DNA from 3 places in the Pseudomonas sp. StFLB209 genome. Region 1 is predicted to be linked to each of the others. Evidence: riboswitches for the same ligand, from Rfam matches in the RefSeq annotation. Region 1 holds a riboswitch; each other region holds the start of a gene.

Region 1 (3,972 bases):
CCGAACACTTCGCGCAGCAATTGCGGGGTCAGCACTTGCGCAGGCGTGCCGCTGGCCGCCAGTTGGCCGTCATGCAGCACGTAGAGGCGATCACAGAAGGCTGCGGCCAGGTTCAGGTCATGAAAGCTGGCCAGGGTGCTGAGCCGCAGGCGGCGCAGCAACTGCAGCAGCTCCAGTTGATAGCGTGGGTCGAGGTGGTTGGTCGGCTCGTCGAGAATCAGCAGTTGTGGCTGTTGCACCAGCGCGCGGGCCAGCAGCACCCGCTGCTTTTCACCACCGGACAGGCTGGCAAAGGTGCGCGTTGCATGCAGCTGCATGCCGCTGCGTTGCAGGGCCTGGTCGATCAGCGCCAGGTCCTCGACGTTGTCACCCTGTAACAAGCCTTTGTGCGGCGCTCGCCCCATGGCCACCACATCCTGCACGCTGAGGCCGAAATCCTCCGGGAACTCCTGCTGCATCACCGCGATGCGCCGGGCGCTCCAGCGCTGGGTCTGCTGCCAGAGATTCTGGCCGTCAAGCAGCACCTGGCCGGCATCCGGCTGGCTGAAGCGCCAGGCGCAGCGCAACAGGCTGGTCTTGCCGCTGCCGTTGGGACCGATCAGGCCGACGAACTCGTGCTCACCGACCTGCAGGTCAATGTCGTGCAAGGCGAAGCCTGCGGCGCGCGCCCATTCAAGTTGCTGGATGTTCAGATGCGCCATAAAGGATTCCAGTCGGGGCGCCGGCGGTGGGCCACCAGCGCCAATGGCGGTCAGAAACGGTAGTCAGCACTGACAAACAACGAGCGAGGCTGGCCCATCAGCCATTGCTGACCGCTGTTCTGCCCGGTCACCACGTAGCGGCGATCCAGCAGGTTATACAGTTGCAGCCCCAGACGCACGTCCGACAATATCTGCCAGCCAAGGTTGGCATCCACCACCGTGTAGCCCGGCACCTGAGTGGTATTGGCGGTATTGGCATAACGGGCGTCGACGTAGCGCAGACCGATCCCGACGTCCACATCGTCACTGACCGCCTTGTTCAGCCACAGGTTGGCGCTGCGCCGTGGCACGTCGGTGGGACGGTTGCCAGCCCGCGATACGCTCTGGCCGTTGGAAACTTCGTCAAAATCATCGTATCTGGCGCGTACCACCGAGGCGTTGGCCGAGACCTGCCAGCCCTGCGCCAGGCTCAGGTCGAGGCTGGCTTCCAGGCCATTGGAGGTCTGCTGGCCGACCTGCTGGCTGAGGCGGGTCAGCGGATCGACCGACAACAGCTTCTTCTTGACGATGTGGTAGGCCGCCAGGGTCCATTCACCCTGCCCGTCCCAGAACTGCTGCTTGAGGCCGAACTCAGTCTGTTTCGCCTCGGTCAGGTCCATCTGCTGCTGGGTCGGGTTGAGGCTGATCAGGTTGCTGATGCCGTCCTCACTGGTCGAGTACTGGCCGTACAACGACAGTTGGTCGGTGACTGCGAACACCAGCCCGGCACGCCAGTTGCCGCCATCGAGGCTACGGTCGCTGCGGGTGCCGGCGCGCATGTCGTCGCGATTGATGTGGTTCTGGTCGCGGCGGATGCCGGTAACCAGCGACCAGCGCTCGGACAGTTGCAGGCGGTTTTCGGCAAACAGGGCGAAGGTGTGGGTGACGGTGTTGGCCAGCGGCCGGAACGGCGAGTTGCTCTGGAAATAGCCGTCAGCCGCTTGCCATGGGTCGATGTAGTCGCCGCCAACATCGTTGTACGGCGAGTTGTTATCGAGCTCAAAGCGGATCTTGTTGTACTCGGCGCCCACCACGGTCTGGCTGTCCAGGCCGAACAGCGAGTGCTTGAAGGTAAAGCTCTGGCGGTCGCCGATCTGTTCCTGGTCGTGCTTGATTTCCAGGTAGTCGCCGCGCAGCAGTTGGCCGCGTGTACTGTCCCAGCTGTAGATTTCAGCATTGCGCCAGTGACGGCGGCTCTTGACGTAGTACAGCTGATTGCTGGCGCTGATTGAGTCGCTGAGCGTCCAGTCGGTGGTCAGGCGTGTCCATTGATCGTCGTAACGCTGCACGGCGTTACGCAGGTTGTAGTTCTCGTCGCGCAGGCTGTCGCGGTAGTGGCCGTCGATCAATGGCGTGCCGAAGTACGACGAAGGCTCGCTGTTGCCGCGATCATGGGCCAGGGTAAAGCTCAGGTCATCGCTGGCCTGCCAGCGCACGGCCAGGCTTAGCGCATTGCTGCGCGAATCGCCGTGATCGACCCAGCCATTGCTCTGTTGCTGGTTGAGGGTCAGGCGATAGCTCAGGCTGTCGCTCAACGAGCCGCCACTGTCCAGTGCCGCCTGCTGACGATCGTATGAGCCATAACCCAGGCGCAGGCGGTTGCGAATTTCGCCTTCGAACGGTTTCTTCGGCACGATATTGACCGTCGCCCCGGTCGCACCTTCGCCATACAGCACCGATGCCGGGCCACGCAGTACATCAATGTGCTCGACCATCCAGGTGTCCACCGGAAAGGTCTGGGTGCCCATGCCGGTGTAGAAGCGTGAGCCGTCAAACAGGGTCATTACCGATTCGTGCCCGGTAAAACCGCGCGCCGACAGCGCGGTGTTGCCGTTGCCCGGTGCGGCAATGCTGGTAATCCCCGGCGCACGGGTCACCGCGTCCTGCACGCTCTGATTGTTGCGCTGCTCGATGGCAGTGCTGTCGATGCGGGTGGCGCTGGCCGGCGTTTGCAGTGGCGTCAGGTTGAGCCGCGAAGCGCTGGGCAACGGGGTGCTCAGGGCGGTTTGCGGCTGATCGGCCTGCTCTTGAACTGTGGTTGCCGGCAAGGCCAGGCTGCCGGGTTGCTCGGCCAGGGCTACAGGAGAAAGGACCACCGGCGAGAGCGCCAGCAGGCTGAACTGCAATGGAGAAAAACGGGACATGCTATTCCAACTCGATGAGGAAAGATGAACCCGGAGGGGAATAACGCATAGGCAATCAGGCACGCAGACGCACCCGAATACCGGCCTGCGCCCGCCCACCGCGGGGTTGCCAAACTGAAGTTGCAGGCCGGTCTCCGGGCTTGCGAGGATCATGAAACCTTCACCTTCCCATGCAGCCTGTGAGGCTGTAGCACAGTGGTATATAGAAGGTTTCGCTCGCCTACCGTTGCGGGGGCAGCGCCGGACTGGTCATCTGAGTGACGCACCGGCTTCCCGTTTCACCCCATGCACGGCGGCATGGGACACCTGAAACTGGGCGGCATCTGACCACCGATGAACGGTCGAGTCAATAGTAGATGACTCACCGCCGTAGGAGCGGCTTTAGCCGCGAATTGGTCTTGCGTTTTGTGCATGGGTCATTGTCGCGGTTGTCTGGGCTGCCGGTTTCGCCCCCGAATCGACGCCTACCCTCGGCCAGCGCCCAAGTCGCGATTTGCGTCGTCTGTGCCATCTCTACTCAAAGATCAAAGGCAACGGCAACAGCAACTGAAGAAACTTCAGTTGCTTGAGTGTTCAGTCGTAACGAAACGCTGCTGCACGCTGACCCGGATAAACGCGCCGATAAACAGCACGGTATAGAACATCACGATGGTCGGCGCCGGGGCGCTGTCGAGGAAGAACGCCAGGTACACCCCGAAGAACGCCGCCAATAGTGAAATCAGCATGGACACCAGCAGCATGGCCTTGAAGGTCCGGGTCAACAGCAAGGCAATCGCCCCTGGCGCGATCAGCAAGGCGATCGCAAGGATGATCCCCGCCGCCTTGAGCGCACCGACGATGGTCAGGGATATCAGACTCAGCAGTCCATAATGCAGCCAGCGCACCCGCAGGCCCACCGCCTGGGCGTGTGCCGGGTCAAAAGCATGCAGCAGCAGGTCTTTCCATTTCAGGCCGATGACCAGCAGGGTCAACGCGGCGATCAACGCTGAGCCGAGGATGTCGTCCAACCCTACCCCGAGAATGTCGCCGAACAGGATGTGGTCCAGATGCACAGCCGATTCGATCTTCACATACAGCACCAGCCCCAG
Region 2 (3,972 bases), 860 kb from region 1:
TTTCCAGGTCGTTGGTCACGCCACCGAGCAACTGCTGGATCAGTTCGGTACCGCTGGCGGGCAGGTCCTGCACCGGATAGCCCTGCTGCTGCATGGCGCGCAAAATATTCAGCGCCGCCGCCGGGGTATCCAGACCGACACCGTTGCCGATACGCCCATCGCGGGTCGGGTAGTTGGCCAGAATCAGTGCAACACGCTTGTCGGCATTGGCCAGCCGGGCCAGTTGCGCCCAGTTGTGCGCCAGGGCAGCGACAAAGTCCATGCGCTCTGGCTGGGCGCGGTAGCAGACCACATCAGACTGGCTGCGCTCACTGCGCCAGGCCAGGTCCTTGAAACTGATAGGTCGGCTGATGATGCGCCCGTCCAGTTCCGGCAAGGCGATGTGCATGGCCAGGTCGCGGGACCCCAGGCCCAGCTCGCTGGCCTGCCAGGCCGGCTCGTTGTCTTGTGCGCAAATGGCCTGGATCACCGGGATATTGCGGCGAAACGGGCGCAGATGCGGCGCTTCCGGGCTGGACTGGGCAAAGCCGGTGGTATTCAGAATCAGCGCGGCATCGACTTGGTCCAGCCAGTCTTCGACCACGCTCAGGCAGCCAGGCTCCTTCAGGCTGGCGACGGCAATCGGCAGCGGATTCAGGCCCTGGGCCTTTAAACGGGCGCAAAACAGGTCGATAAAACCGGTATTGGCTGCCTGCAAGTGCGAGCGGTAGAACAGCAGCGCCGCCACCGGCGCGTCGCTGTCCCAGTCGGCTTGCCAACCGGCAAGCTCGGTGGTGCCGTGCTGCGGATGATAAATCGCGGTGCGCGGCAAGGCCTGCGGTTCCTGCCAAGGGTAACGGCGCTGCAACCAGTGGCTGGCCACGCAATGGAACAGGTTCAGCGCGTTATCCAGCCCGCCTTGACGCAGGTACTGCCAGAGTCGGTCACGCTCGGCGGCCGGCACAGTGGAAAGATCGGCAAGCTCAGGGTCCGGGCGATCATCACCGGGCACCAGGATCACCTGCACGCCGCGCCCGGCCAGCTCCATCAGCCGCTCGACGCCGTAGCGCCAGTAGCCAATGCCGCCGTGCAGCGAGATCAGGATCAACCGCGCATGCTGCAGCACGTCTTCGACATACAGATCGACCGACGCATGGTTCTGGACCTGCATCGGGTTGGCCAGGCGCAGGCTTGGGTAGTCATCCGGCAGTTGCCGGGCGGCTTCGGCCAGCAGCGCGAGGCTGGAGTCACCGCTGCAGAGAATCACCAGCTCGGCGGGGGTCTGGCCGAGATCGGCAATGCTGTCGTCGGGTACAAAGCCGCCGGGCTGGGTTCGCAGCAGGTGCATGGGTCAGCCGGCCAGTGCCGCGTTCAGACGCGCTTCAAGCTGAGCGGCGTCCAGTTCCTGACCAATCAGCACCAGTTGCGTGGCGCGCTCTTCATCGGCTCGCCAGGCGCGGTCGAAGTGTTTGTCAAAGCGCGTACCCACGCCCTGAATCAGCAAGCGCATCGGTTTGCCAGGGATGGCCGCGAAGCCCTTGACGCGCAGGATGCCGTATTCGACCACCAGTTGATTAAGGGCACTGAGCAACACAGCCTCTTCGGCTTGCGGCAGCTTGATGGAGATCGAATCGAAAGCGTCGTGATCGTGATCGTCATCCTCCTCACCATCATGGTGAGAATCATGGTGAGTCTTGCGCCCGTCAATGTGCAGTTCAGACTCGGCGCCAACCCCCAGCAGAACGTTGAGCGGCAGGCGGCCGTTGCTGGCTTCGATGACCTTGACCGCCGGCGGCAGTTCTTCAGCCACTTCGGCGCGCACGGCGGCCAGACCGTCAGCGTCGATCATGTCGGCCTTGTTGAGGATGACCAGATCAGCGCTGGCCAGTTGGTCGGCAAACAGCTCGTGCAGCGGCGACTCATGGTCCAGGTTAGGGTCGAGCTTGCGCTGCGCATCGACCTGATCGGGGTAGGCGGCAAAAGTGCCGGCCTTGACCGCCGGGCTGTCGACCACGGTGATCACCGCGTCAACGGTGCAGGCGTTGCGGATTTCCGGCCACTGGAAAGCTTGTACCAACGGCTTGGGCAGCGCCAGGCCGCTGGTTTCGATCAGGATATGGTCCAGGTCGCCACGCCGCTCGACCAGTTCGCGCATCACCGGGAAGAACTCTTCCTGCACGGTGCAGCACAGGCAGCCATTGGCCAGTTCGTAAACCCGACCGCTGGCTTCTTCTTCGGTACAACCGATGGTGCACTGCTTGAGGATTTCACCGTCGATGCCCAACTCGCCAAATTCGTTGACGATAACCGCGATACGGCGCCCTTCGGCGTTGTCGAGCATATGCCGCAGCAAGGTGGTTTTACCCGAGCCGAGAAAGCCGGTAACGATGGTGACGGGAAGCTTGGCCAGTGTTTTCATCGGATGCCCTTTGGCAATACGGCGGGCAAGCAGGACGACAGCGGCGCATGGCTCGCTGGAGATCGCCACCGGATCACCCCGCCCGGTTGTAGTGAGAATGCTTAGAGGCAGGTCTCCTGGCTTGCGGGGAGCCTTGAACTTCAAGGCATTCACTGCGCCTTCCCGCTCGTTGAGCAGTGGCACGGCAGCGAACATGACCGCTTACAGTTGCGGGGGCAGCTGCGGACTTTCCAGATCTGGGACCGCATTCCCGTCTTAGCCTCACTCGCGTAAGGAACCTCAAGGCCGCAAGGCTACGCAGTGGGCACCGACAGGTCAACGCCGAGATTGACGTTACTGACCGCCCATGCTCTGCTACACACCTTGTTACGGGTGCCCCTCACGGGGTGAAACGGGAAACCGGTGCTGCTCAGGTCCATTGACCAGACAAAGTCCGGTGCTGCCCCCGCAACGGTAAGCGAGCGAAAGGTCTATCCACTGTGCGTACGCGCGGGAAGGCGATCTTTGTCAGACACCCTGTGTGTCCCTCGCAAGCCCGGAGACCGGCCCGCAATCACTTTATTGGACAACCCCGCGGTGGGCGGGCGCCGTCGATGCCTGCCATTTTCATGGTGGGGTTGGTGCGCATGCCTGCCCGTTTCACAACAAGAGGCCAGTGTCATGTCGAGCATCAGCAGCAGCCAGTCGGTCACCACCCCCGCCACTCTCAGCCAGCGCCTGACGGCCGCCATCGGCGCTGTCGTCATCGGTTGCAGCCTGGTGTATTTCGCCGGTTTCTCGCATATCGATGCGGTGCACAACGCCGCCCACGATACGCGCCACAGCGCCGCCTTCCCGTGCCATTGATCGAGAGCCCGTCATGTTCAAGCGCATCCTGCACACCGCAGGTTTCAGCGGCCTGCTCGCCGCCCTGCTGCTGACCCTGGTGCAAAGCCTGTGGGTCACGCCGCTGATTCTTGAGGCAGAAACCTTCGAGCAAGCCCCAGCCGCCCAAGAGCACAGCCATGCGGGCGAACCAGTGGCGGCCCATAGCCACGAACACGACGCCGAAGCCTGGGAGCCTGAAGACGGCTGGCAGCGGCTGCTGTCGACCACCGGCGGTAATCTGGTGGTGGCGGTCGGGTTTGCCCTGATGCTGGCAGGCCTGTATACCCTGCGCGCGCCGAACAGCACGGCGCAGGGCGCGTTCTGGGGACTGGCCGGCTTTGCCGTATTCGTCCTGGCCCCGACCCTCGGCCTGCCGCCTGAATTGCCGGGCACCGCGGCGGCCGAACTGGGCCAGCGCCAGACCTGGTGGATCTCCACCGCTGCCGCCACGGCCGCAGGTCTGGCACTGATGGTGTTTGGCCAAAGCCTATGGCTGAAACTGCTGGGCGCTGCCTGGCTGATCGCCCCGCATCTGTTCGGTGCGCCGCAGCCGGCCGAGCATTCGAGCCTGGCACCCGAGGCGCTGGAAGCGCAGTTCATCATCGCCTCGCTGGTGACCAACGTAGTGTTCTGGGTTGCCCTGGGCACCGTCAGTGCCTGGCTGTTCCGCCGCAGCCATGCCCGCCAGTCCTGACAGTTGCATGGCG
Region 3 (3,972 bases), 330 kb from region 1:
TGGGTCGCGCCATCGTGCTCGTTGCTGCACGGTCCGGCCGCCGCAGCCGGTGATGGCCTGCCTGATGCCGGACGGCACGGCGGGCTGGCCAGCGCCGTGCAAAAGTGCGCTGAGGTTGCCGTGCTGGCCAAGGCGCTCAACTGGCCAGAGTCTGTCACCGCGACCCCGGCACAGAGCTGCGCGGCCTAAGCGTGGCCGCTTGAAGCCCAAAGGTTCCGGTGGTTGTGCTGGCTGGAGGTGTCATGAAAACCATCCTGATCATTGGCATCGGTGCCGGCAACCCGGACTACCTCACTGTCCAGGCCGTTAACGCGCTGAATCAGGTGGATGTGTTCTTCCTGATGGATAAAGGCCTGAGCAAGGGCAAGCTCAATCAGCTGCGGCGGGACATCTGCGAGCGTTACATCAAGGACCGTGACTACCGCATGGTCGAAGCGCCGAGCCCGTCACGGGCAGGTGACGCTGAAGATTACCGGCAGAGCGTCGCTGAACTCAATGCGGCCAAACAGTTGGTCTTCGAGCGGCTGATTGACGAAGAGCTGCAAGACGGGCAGTGCGGGGCGTTTCTGGTCTGGGGCGATCCGTCGTTGTATGACAGCACGATCCGTATCATCGAAGCCATCAGCCGGAGCGGGCGTCACGCGCTGGATTATCAGGTGATTCCCGGCATCAGCAGCGTCCAGGCCCTGGCCGCACAGCACAAGGTGGCACTCAACAATATCGGTCGCTCGATCGCGATCACCCCCGGGCGGCTTGTGGCCGAAGGCTTTGCCGATAATGTCGACAGTGTGGTGGTGATGCTCGATGCCGGGAATGGCTTGCACAGTCTGGTTGACCAGGATCTGGAGGTCTACTGGGGCGCTTACCTGGGCACGGAAGATGAAATCCTCGTTTCAGGCAAGCTGCATGATGTGGTTCAAGACATTGAGCGGCTGCGTGAGCAGGCCAGGGCAGCCAATGGCTGGATCATGGACACCTGCCTGCTTAAACGGCCTGAATGACCGGCCGGGCGGCGATCCGCTTTAGCCGGGAAGCCTTCGCGGCTAAAGCCGCTCCTACGGGATAATGCCGATCAGTTAAGGGCGGCGCGGCCCGGTGGGAGTCGGCTCAGCCGACGAATGCAATGGCGCGTCCACCAACTTAGCGTGAAGCCCGCAAATTCTGCAGTTGCGTAGCAAAACGCTCTTTGGCCCGCGCCGGCAGGTCATCTGGCAGACCTGCCTGGCTATTTGCTTCACCCACCTGAATCAGCATGACCATGCCCATAGCCAGATGCGGAATGCACTGCACGCCGTACAGTCCCGGCACGCTGAAAGTGTGTTCGAACGGCTTGTTCAACGGGCTTTTGAAGGCATCGGCGCCCTGCGGTAGCAGGCCCGTCAGGCTGGCCGCGTTATGGCCGCTCTGGGTGGGCAGAAATCGCACCGTATCACCGGCAGCGATGTGCAGGTGATCCGGTTCATAGACCATGGCGCCCTCGGCGCCACGGGTGAGCATTTTGACTTCCCAGACTTCTGCTGTCGCTGGCAGTGCGATACCGAGCAGCAGCCAGCAGGCCAAACGTCTCATGGCTGTTCGGCCTTGCCACTGGCAAACGCGCTGGCCAGGGTTTCCAGGCCACGGAACAGGCGCACACCAGCCTGCATGGCGTCAGCGTCGAGGATGATGATGCGGTTGTTCTTCACCGCATCCATGTTTTTGGTCACCGGGTCTTTGTGGAGAAACTCCAGCTTTTTCTGGAAGTCATCCGCCGGGAAACGCCGACGGTCCATGCGCGCAATGATGATCCAGGTCGGGTTGGCCTTGGCCAGGGTTTCCCAGCCCACGGTTGGCCATTCTTCACTGGACTCGACCACGTTGCGCACGCCCAGGGTCTGCAGCATGAAGTCGGCAACACCCTGGCGACCGGCGACGTACGGGTCGATTTCCAGGTCAGCGCTGGAGAACCAGAACACCGCACTGGTGTTGCTCAGGTCCTTGCCAGCCAGTTGACGGGTGGCGTTGTCCAGGCGTCCCTTCAGCTCGGTGTTCAACTGCTGGCCACGCTCCTGCACATCGAAAATCTCGGCCAACTGGCTGACGCTTTTATAGATGGTGTCGATCTGGAAGTTTTGCGTGCGGGTGCCGTCGGCGCCGACCAGGTTGTCCTTGCCTTCACAGTCCGAAGGCAGCAGGTAGGTGGGGATCTTCAGGTCGCTGAATTGCTCACGGGTGCCGACCACCCCTTGGGGGCCGACCATCCACTCGAACTGCACGGTCAGCAGTTGCGGCCGCTTGCCGATCACCGCCTCGAAGCTCGGATCGTTGTCGGCCAGGCGCTCGACCTTGTCGTTCTGCGCCTTGAACTCCGGCAGCACATTGTTGAACCACAACGAGGTGCCCACCAGTTTGTCGCCCAGCCCCAGCGAATAAAGAATTTCCGTGCCGGCCTGGCCGATGGTGACGGCGCGCTCGGGAGCCTGGGCGAAAGTCTGTGGCTTGCCACAGTTATCGATGGTCAACGGGTACTGGGTGGCGGCGGCCTGGGCCAGACCGGCAAGGCTGAACGTGGCGGCCAGGGTGATAAGGCGAGCGAGCATGCTGCGGTACTCCTGTCGAAGCTGCACAAAGGCAGGCGCCCGGACAGGCATCGATAAGCCCCATAAACACAGGGCTGCACCCGGAGCCGGGCGCGGATGTCCATCCCGGACACCCCGCCGGTTGGTTGATTTTTTGCCGGCAGGTCTCCTGACTGGCGCGTCCAGGCCCGGCTCCGGCCTTCCCGGATCGTTTGACCCAGTGGCATCGTGGAGCAGGCTCGGCACCTACAGTTGCGGGGGCAGTTCCGGTTCGCGGGTCAGATGGCCGAGCAACCTGATGAGCGACGGATTCCCTATTAATTCCTGGTGGAAACCGGCGAGCGGCATGGTAGGGCATCGGGCTGTAAAGCGAAAGGTCAGGGCCGGTGCCACGGCGGGTTCCCCGCACGTCTGGCAAGGTGTAGCATCAGCACCGGCCTGATGCTGCCCGCCGCTCGCCCTGCGTCTTCTACCGGCCAGGAAGGTGAAAGCATCGCTGTACACACCCAACCCTATCGCTGCTTTCAAGCGTCGAGGCTTGGCAATGCGGGCACCGGACTGCCTTGACCGGAGAGCTGTGATGATCACCATTGAACAGGCCAAACAAATGGCCAAGCGCTTGCGCGCTGCGTTGCCCGATAGCGTACTTTCGCATAGCGCCGCGCTGGAACTGGTCGCCCAACAGTTGGGTTACAAGGACTGGAATGTTGCGGCAGCGCGGCTGCCCGAGCAGTCTGCACCGGCCGCGATCAGCTTCGCCAAACCAATCCCGATCCTGCGCAGCTTCGACGAAGCCAAGGCGCGGGAGTTCTATCTGGATTTCCTGGGTTTCAGTGTCGAGTTCGAACACCGCTTCGAGCCAGGCCTGCCGCTGTACCTGGGTATCGTACGCGATGGCCTGCAACTGCACTTGTCCGAACACCATGGCGATGCCAGCCCCGGCGCGACCATTTTCATTCCGATGCAGGGTGTCGAGGCGCTGCGCGATGAGCTGCACGCCAAGCAATACGGCTACGGACGCCCGCAAATCGTCGAGCAGGCCTGGGGGCGGCTGCTGGAAGTGCATGACCCGTTCGGTAACCGGTTGAGGTTCTGCGAAGACTGATACAGCGCTTTCGCGACCCTAGTCATGAAGCGGTTGCACTCTGTTCGCGGCTGAAGCCGCTCCTGCATGGTGCCGAATTATTTCGGCAAAACGTTCAAATGCCGGTGTGGCATAGCCCCTTCGCCACACCAGCCAGGTCGTGCGGTTGCCGAGGTCCAGAGTCGGCAACTGCACCGGGTATTGGCACAGTTGCAAGACGCTGCGCGGCAACACCGTCACCGCCGCACCTGCGGCCACACAGGCCAGCATGGCGTGATAAGAGCCCAATTCCTGAAACTGCCAGCGCGGATCATTGGCCGTTTGCAGCGC

Evidence for each region. Region 1 has a riboswitch for cobalamin ahead of PSCI_RS25365 (TonB-dependent receptor). Riboswitches for the same ligand answer to the same signal wherever they lie in the genome.
Region 2: linked by a shared signal. The riboswitch ahead of cobW (cobalamin biosynthesis protein CobW) and the one ahead of PSCI_RS25365 (TonB-dependent receptor) in region 1 are both predicted to bind cobalamin.
Region 3: linked by a shared signal. The riboswitch ahead of PSCI_RS23905 (ABC transporter substrate-binding protein) and the one ahead of PSCI_RS25365 (TonB-dependent receptor) in region 1 are both predicted to bind cobalamin.

The regions. Positions count from the first base shown of each region.
Region 1 is NZ_AP014637.1:5,697,284-5,701,255, forward strand. Features, by position in the region: gene PSCI_RS25360 (ABC transporter ATP-binding protein) at 1-701, opposite strand, end outside; gene PSCI_RS25365 (TonB-dependent receptor) at 752-2,884, opposite strand; cobalamin riboswitch at 2,993-3,209, opposite strand; gene PSCI_RS25370 (metal ABC transporter permease) at 3,442-3,972, opposite strand, start outside.
Region 2 is NZ_AP014637.1:4,842,122-4,846,093, reverse strand. Features, by position in the region: gene cobN (cobaltochelatase subunit CobN) at 1-1,327, opposite strand, end outside; gene cobW (cobalamin biosynthesis protein CobW) at 1,331-2,398, opposite strand; cobalamin riboswitch at 2,488-2,695, opposite strand; cobalamin riboswitch at 2,752-2,963, shown strand; gene PSCI_RS21825 (CbtB domain-containing protein) at 3,059-3,244, shown strand; gene PSCI_RS21820 (CbtA family protein) at 3,258-3,959, shown strand; gene PSCI_RS21815 (cobalamin biosynthesis protein) at 3,967-3,972, shown strand, end outside.
Region 3 is NZ_AP014637.1:5,369,827-5,373,798, reverse strand. Features, by position in the region: partial or broken gene PSCI_RS23920 (5-methyltetrahydropteroyltriglutamate--homocysteine S-methyltransferase) at 1-171, shown strand, start outside; gene cobF (precorrin-6A synthase (deacetylating)) at 243-1,001, shown strand; gene PSCI_RS23910 (pseudoazurin) at 1,141-1,569, opposite strand; gene PSCI_RS23905 (ABC transporter substrate-binding protein) at 1,566-2,579, opposite strand; cobalamin riboswitch at 2,701-2,912, opposite strand; gene PSCI_RS23900 (glyoxalase superfamily protein) at 3,139-3,663, shown strand; gene PSCI_RS23895 (LysR substrate-binding domain-containing protein) at 3,682-3,972, opposite strand, start outside.